2 regions of the Methylosinus sp. R-45379 genome follow, and region 2 is predicted to be linked to the other one. Evidence: riboswitches for the same ligand, from Rfam matches in the RefSeq annotation. Region 2 holds a riboswitch; the other holds the start of a gene.

The links. A riboswitch is a leader RNA that binds a small molecule or an ion and turns the genes downstream of it on or off. The one in region 2 is predicted to bind thiamine pyrophosphate.
Region 1: another riboswitch for thiamine pyrophosphate. It lies ahead of A1351_RS00200 (FAD-dependent oxidoreductase); the one in region 2 lies ahead of thiC (phosphomethylpyrimidine synthase ThiC).

Annotation. Positions count from the first base shown of each region.
Region 1 covers NZ_LUUM01000001.1:39,261-43,079, reverse strand. Annotated here, with positions in the region: gene trmD (tRNA (guanosine(37)-N1)-methyltransferase TrmD) at 1-160, shown strand, start outside; gene cobS (cobaltochelatase subunit CobS) at 279-1,277, opposite strand; gene A1351_RS00210 (J domain-containing protein) at 1,344-1,952, opposite strand; gene A1351_RS00205 (BolA family transcriptional regulator) at 2,058-2,345, shown strand; TPP riboswitch at 2,499-2,644, shown strand; gene A1351_RS00200 (FAD-dependent oxidoreductase) at 2,672-3,733, shown strand; gene thiS (sulfur carrier protein ThiS) at 3,702-3,819, shown strand, end outside.
Region 2 covers NZ_LUUM01000303.1:21,753-25,571, forward strand. Annotated here, with positions in the region: gene A1351_RS22050 (OmpP1/FadL family transporter) at 1-1,246, opposite strand, end outside; TPP riboswitch at 1,542-1,642, shown strand; gene thiC (phosphomethylpyrimidine synthase ThiC) at 1,716-3,548, shown strand; gene A1351_RS22060 (hypothetical protein) at 3,756-3,819, shown strand, end outside.

The DNA of each region.
Region 1 (3,819 bases), on a different contig from region 2:
GCAATATACGCGGCCGCGTGATTTCGAGGGCCGCGCTATTCCCGACATTCTGCTCTGCGGCGATCACGCCAAGATCGCGCGCTGGCGCCATGAGCGCGCGCTCGAGCTGACGCGCGCGAGGCGGCCAGATTTGCTGGCGCGGGATGGAAAGAAGCGCTGACTGCGATCAGGCGCGATGCTTTTTCCGTCATTGCGAGCGAAGCGAAGCAATCCAGAGCCGTGGGGCGGCCCTGGATTGCTTCGTCGCTACGCTCCTCGCAATGACGGAAAAGCGCTGTTCAGGACATCACCACATTCACCGCGCTCTCGGGCAATTCCTTGCCGAAGCAGCGCTGGTAGAACTCTGCGACGAGCGGACGCTCGAGCTCGTCGCATTTGTTCAGGAAGGTGAGCCGGAAGGCGAAGCCCACATCGCCGAATATCTCGGAATTCTCCGCCCAGGTGATGACCGTGCGCGGGCTCATCACCGTGGAGAGATCGCCGGACATGAAGGCGTTGCGCGAGAGGTCGGCGACGCGCACCATCTTATTGATGGCGTCGCGGCCTTCCTTGGTCGCATTGAAGCTCTTCACCTTGGCGAGCACGATATTGGTCTCCGCGTCATGCGGCAGATAATTGAGCGTCGAGACGATGGACCAGCGGTCCATCTGGCCCTGATTGATCTGCTGCGTGCCGTGATAGAGGCCGGATGTGTCGCCGAGGCCCACCGTATTGGCGGTGGCGAACAGGCGGAAGGCGGGATGCGGACGAATGACGCGGTTCTGATCGAGCAGCGTCAGCCGGCCGGAGACTTCCAGCACGCGCTGAATGACGAACATCACATCCGGACGGCCGGCGTCATATTCGTCGAAGCAGAGCGCGATATTGTGCTGGAGCGCCCAGGGCAGAATGCCGTCGCGGAACTCCGTGACCTGCTTGCCGTCCTTCAGCACGATCGCGTCCTTGCCGACGAGATCGATGCGCGAGACATGGCTGTCGAGATTGACGCGCACGCAAGGCCAGTTGAGCCGCGCGGCGACCTGCTCGATATGCGTCGATTTGCCGGTGCCGTGATAGCCCGTGACCATGACGCGGCGGTTGCGGGCGAAACCGGCGAGAATGGCGAGCGTCGTCTCGCGGTCGAAGAGATAGTCGGGATCCTTGTCCGGGACATGCTCGGTCCGCTCGGAATAGGCGGGAACCTCGAGATCGGAGTCGATGCCGAACAGCTGGCGCACGGAGACTTTGAGGTCCGGCAGGGGCGCGGACCCGGCCGCTTTGTCGCTTGGGGTTGACATTGATCCTCCGTTTCGCCGACGCGCGCTCGCGACATTCGCGCCGGCAAGGCCTGGTCAAACGCTTGTTCAAACGAGCTTGGCGGCCCGCAACGTCTTATATGCGTGAATGATCTCCCGCAGTCTTTCCTCGCAGGAGCGATCTCCGCCATTGGCGTCGGGATGGTGACGTTTGACGAGCTCCTTATAGCGCGTCTTTATCGCCTCCGCACCGGCGGTCTCATCGAGACCGAGAGCATTCAGCGCCTTGATCGTCACCGCCGAATAGCGCGGGCTGGCCTCCGCCTGCGGCCGGGCGCGATGCGCCCGCTGCCGGTAGAGGCCCATAGGATCGGCGAAATTGTCGGGCCGCAGCGGGTCCTCGCGGAAGGAGGCCTGTCCGCGCTTCACGCCCATGGACCAGGTGGGGCGATGGCCGGTGGTGGCGTCGTCCTTCAGGTAACGGGCGACGTCCTCGTCGCTCATTCCGTTGAAGTAATTGTATGAATTATTATATTCCCGCACGTGCTCCAGGCAGAAGCAGAAATATTGCCCCTCGCGCAGCCGTCCCATGGGCGCGCGATGGGCTCCCTCGGCCTCGCAGCCGGGGGCGTCGCAGCGAAAACGAGTTTCGCGGCGCTCCTGCCTCTGCTCGGGCTTCACGCGGATACGATCGAAGAGGGGCGAATTCAAATCCATGGCGCTGCATTATGGTAGACTGGCCGCAGGCTGCAAGCGGAACCCGACGTCAATTTCAATCGGCGGGAATTTTGCTTGGACCGAGGCGACGAGGAGGATTCCACTATGGCCGAGCAAGGCAATATCGGCGCCGTCCAGGCCCGCATCCGTTCGAAGCTGACCGAAGGGCTCGCGCCCGTCACCTTGAAGGTGATCGACGAGTCTGACAAGCACGCCGGGCATGGCGGCCACCACCAGGATGGCGAAAGCCATTTTCGAGTCGAGGTGGTGAGCGAGGCGTTCGCGGGCAAGAGGCTCGTCGAGCGGCATCGCATCGTCAACACGCTGCTCGCCGAGGAGCTGGCGACGCGCGTTCATGCTCTGACGATCACCGCCCGCGCCCCGCAGGAGTAGCGCTGTCATCGCGAGGAGCGCAGCGACGAAGCGATCCAGGGGCCGCCCCCGGCTCTGGATTGTTTCGCTTCGCTCGCAATGACGACGGCCGGCCTCCTTACTGCAAAGCCATCGCGGCCCCGCTTGACGCGCCGCCGTTCCTGCGCAAATCTCGGTCTCGCCCAGGGGAGCCTCGCCGCTGGCGCGCTTTGCGCGTGGCAAGAGGCTGAGAGGCCGAATAGCTTTTTTAAAAAGCGGCTCGGCGACCCTTCGAACCTGATCCAGTTCGCGCTGGCGTAGGGAGGCCGCATGTTCCTGATATTCCTCGGCCCTATCGGGCCGCATCGATGCTGATCGGCGTGATCGGCGCCGGCGTCGCCGGCCTGACCGCGGCTTTCGAGATCGCCCGCGCCGGCGCGCCGCATGGCGCTGAGGTCGAGCTGATCGAGAAAGCGGCGGAGCCGGGCCGCGGCTGCTCGCATTACGCCGGCGGCATGATCGCGCCCTGGTGCGAGCTGCAAAGCGCCGAGCCGATTGTGGCGACGCTCGGCGAGGAGGCGCTCGCCTTCTGGACCAAGGACATTCCTGTCGCGAAAGTCGCCGGCAGCCTCGTCGTCGCGCCGCCGCGCGACCGCGCCGAGCTGACTGAATTCTCCCGCCGCACCCGGCGGTTCGAGCGGCTGGACGCGGATGGCCTCGCGGCGCTCGAGCCGGCGCTGGCCGGGCGTTTCTCGGGCGGGCTCTATTTTCCGCAGGAGGCGCATCTCGAGCCGCGCGCGGCGATGGCGGCGCTGTTCGAACGTTTGCAGACAATGGACAATGTCCGCATCCGGCTCTGCGCCGATTCTGTCCCACAGGCGGATTGGATCGTCGATTGCCGCGGCTTTGCCGCGCGCGGCGAGCTGGCGGAGCTGCGCGGCGTCAAGGGCGAGATGCTCGTGCTGCGCAGCGAGGAGATCGAATTGTCCCGCCCCGTCCGAATGTTGCATCCGCGCCATCCGGTCTATGTGGTGCCGCGCGGGGAGGGCGTGTTCATGGTCGGCGCGACGATGATCGAGAATGAGGAGCGCTCCCGAGTCACGGCGCGCTCCATCGTCGAGCTGGTCAATTCGGCTTTCGCCATTCATCCCGCTTTCGCCGAGGCGGAGATCGTCGAGACGGGCTCGGACGTGCGGCCGGCCTTCCCGGACAATCTGCCGCGCATTTCGCGCCAGGGCCGGACGCTCTATGTGAACGGGCTCTATCGGCATGGATTTCTTCTGGCGCCGGCGCTGGCGCGCCGCGTCGCGCGTTTTCTCTTCACGGGCGATATCTTCCCGGAGGTCATGAATGCGAATCAGGGTGAATGGGCAGACGCTCGAGATCGAGGCGCCCACATTGGAACGCCTCATCGAGGAATTGGGCTTTAGCGAGCAGACCGTCGCGACGGCGGTGAATCAGGAATTCGTGCGCAGCAAGGATCGCGGCGAGACGCTGCTGGTCGAGGACGATACGA
Region 2 (3,819 bases):
GCCAGATATTGACATTGGCGGCGGGGTTATAGGCGCCGAATGGCGTCGCCGCCGTCTGCGGCAGCGCCTCGGGGCCGCGCACATTGTTCTTGAAAGCGTAGACGACGGCGAGGTCGAGCGTCGAATTCTTGGTGACGGCGTAGCTGAGACCGCCGCTGACGTGATGCGCGTTGATGATCGGCGCGAGAATGTTGAGCGTCACCGAATTGGTCGGGATCGGATTGGTCACATAATGATAGCCGGCGCGCAGCGCGAGGCCCGGCTGCATGCGCCACTCGACGCCGAACGAGGCCGAATCAGTGTCCTTCCAGCCGAAGCCGGGGCCGCCGGACGAACCGAGCGAGCGGAGCAGCACCGGGAAGCTCGCATTGCTCACGGTCGATACGCCCGAATAGAAGATGTGGCGCCAGTCGGCCATGACGGTCAGATCGGGCGTCAGATCATAGGCGAGGCCGGCGGTGATATTGGCCGGAATATCGAAGCTGCCATGGTCGGCGAAGAGGCCCGAATATTTGCCGAAGCGGGTCATGAACATGGGCGTCGAGCCTGCGACGCCGATGCGGAACTGATCCGTCACCCGCCACTGCAGGCCGAGCCGCACGCCGCCGCCGAACGACCAGTCATATCCATTGTCGGACAGGCGATACATGTCGGAGGAATAGGGCGCGAAGGTCTTCAGCCCCTGCAGATTGATGGTCTGCACCGCGATCGTCGGCGCGACGCCGAGCGACAGCGCGCCGAACTTGCGCGCATAGCCGATGCTGGTGAAGGCCTGCTCGAGATCGACGCCCGCATAGCCGCCGCCGAATGGCCCGCCGAGCGGCGAATGGTAATGGCCGAAGTCGAAAGAGGTGTTGATGCCGCCATTGGCGTAGGACGCCGTGCCCCAGGCCGAGTCGGCGTCGAGCGGCGAGGCATAGGCGTCATGCGGCACGGGGAAGATCGGCCGCCCGCTGCGGACGTCGCCCGGCGCGAGCACCTTGGGCAGGCCGTCGGTCGAATAGCCGCGCTCCGGCAGAAGGGCGGTCAGGCCGAGCTGCATCTGGCGCTCGAGATCGACGAGGCCGGCCGGATTGACCGACAGCGACATGGCGTCCCGCGAATCGGCGACGCCGGCGCCCCCCAGCGCCTTCTGACGCGGGCCATAGCCGATCAGAAAATAGCCGTCCGCCGCCAGCGACGGAGCCGTCAAAGCGACGGTGAGCGCAGCCGCCGAGGCCAGATTACGCCAGTAAAATCCGTTCATTATCTATTGCCCCGCCCAGATCGGTCGCCGTTCACACGCCATTTAGAAGCACTCGGCAACCCGGCGGCGTTCGCACCTTACGACTCACTATTGCCCGAGAATCTATCAGAGCGGGCGGCGTGCGACAGCGTCGTCGCCCGGGCTCTGGTCGATATTTCCGATCCTGTCACGTTTTTGCAACAGCGGTTTCTGCCGAGCGGCGAGTCCAGGTTTCGCTCGAAAAATCAGTCCCCGCTTTTTCGGGACCGGCCCGGCCGGCCGGGCTTGCCGCGATCCGAGGCCACGGATAAAATCACGGCATGGCGAGGGGCGCCTCTCCGAGAGGAGCGGCTGAGAAGCACCCATCGAACCTGATCCGGGTAATGCCGGCGCGAGGGAAGGCCAGCAGGACGCGTCGCCCGATCTTTCGGGACGGCGCGCCCGACTTCATCGCCCGCTGCCCATCCATCCGAACCAATGGAGCGCGACGATGAACGTGCAGGACAAGCGCCCGACGACGCCCCAGAGCGTGACCACCGGACCGATCGGCGCCTCGCGCAAGCTCTATTCCGCGCCGCGCGGCCGCGAGGACATTCGCGTTCCCGTCCGCGAGATCGCGCTTCACCCCTCCGCCGGCGACGCGCCTCTGCGCGTCTATGATCCCTCCGGCCCTTATAGCTGTGGCGATTTCGCGCCCGATCTTTCGGCCGGCCTGCCGGCGGCGCGGCGCTGGCTCGACGGCCGCGCCGGGCTCGAGGCCTATGACGGCCGCGCGGTGAAGCCGGAGGACAATGGCTTCGTCGGCGAGGATCGGCTGGTTCCGCCCTGTCCCGCGCCGCGCGCCATTCGCCGCGCCGCCGGCTCGGCGCCGGTGACGCAGCTCGAATTCGCGCGCGCCGGAATTGTCACCGAGGAGATGATCTATGTCGCGCATCGCGAGAATCTCTGCCGCGAGCGCGCCTTCGCGCAGGCGGGGGAGCGGATCGAGGCGGGGGAGGGCTTCGGCGCCGCGCTTCCGGCTTTCGTGACGCCGGAGTTCGTGCGCGAGGAGATCGCCCGCGGGCGCGCCATCATTCCCGCCAATATCAATCATCCGGAAGCCGAGCCGATGATCATCGGCCGCAATTTCCTGGTGAAGGTCAACGCCAATATCGGCAATTCGGCCATCACCTCCTCGGTCGCCGAGGAGGTGGAGAAGATGGTGTGGGCGATCCGCTGGGGCGCCGATACGGTGATGGATCTCTCCACCGGCCGCAATATCCATAACATCCGCGACTGGATCATTCGCAACGCGCCCGTGCCGATCGGCACAGTGCCGATCTATCAGGCGCTGGAGAAGGTGGGCGGCGACGCCACCAAGCTCGATTGGGAAGTGTTCAAGGACACGCTGATCGAGCAGGCGGAGCAGGGCGTCGATTACTTCACCATTCACGCCGGCGTGCGTCTCGCCCATGTGCCGCTCACAGCCGATCGCGTGACCGGCATCGTCTCGCGCGGCGGCTCGATCATGGCGCGCTGGTGCCTCTCGCGACATTCGGAGAGCTTCCTCTATGAGCGCTTCGACGAGATCTGCGACATCATGCGCCGCTATGACGTCTCTTTCTCGCTCGGCGACGGATTGCGTCCGGGCTGCATCGCCGACGCCAATGACGCGGCGCAATTCGCCGAGCTGGAGACGCTGGGCGAATTGACCAAGATCGCCTGGGACAAGGGCTGTCAGGTGATGATCGAAGGCCCCGGCCATGTGCCGATGCACAAGATCAAAGTGAATATGGAAAAGCAGCTGCGCGATTGCGGCGAGGCGCCCTTCTACACGCTCGGGCCGCTCGTCACCGACATAGCGCCCGGCTATGATCACATCACCTCCGCCATCGGCGCCGCGATGATCGGCTGGTTCGGCACGGCCATGCTCTGCTATGTGACGCCCAAGGAGCATCTCGGCCTGCCCGATCGCGAGGATGTGAAGACCGGCGTCATCACTTATCGCATTGCAGCGCATGCGGCCGATCTCGCCAAGGGCCATCCAGCGGCGCAAGAGCGCGACAACGCCATGAGCCGGGCGCGTTTCGATTTCCGTTGGGAGGATCAGTTCGACATTGGACTCGATCCCGACACGGCGCGCCGCTATCACGACGAGACGCTGCCCAAGGAGGCGCATAAGGTCGCGCATTTCTGCTCCATGTGCGGGCCGAAATTCTGCTCCATGCAGATCACGCGCGATCTGCGCGAGGAGGCCGCCGCTATCGCCGAGCGAGAGAAGGGTTTTGCGGAAAAGAGCGCCGAGTTCTTGGAGAAGGGCGCGCAAATCTACGTCGCCGAGTGAGGCGAGCGGGCGATTTTTTCGGCGACCCTCGGGAAAAGCTCCTTTTGCGTCGCAGCAAGGCTTTTCCCGAGGCGCTTTCGGCGCGACACCGAAATGTCAATTACATTGACAGGCGCAGCGAAAACAGCCTATTTGCCCCGCGGGACGATGCGCCCTGTAACAAAATAAGGGACTAATGTTCCAACGTCCAAAAGAGGGAAACGGCAAATGAACATTCGCGCCATTGTGACGGCTGCTGCTCTGTCGCTCGGCATGGTCGGCCCGGTTTTCG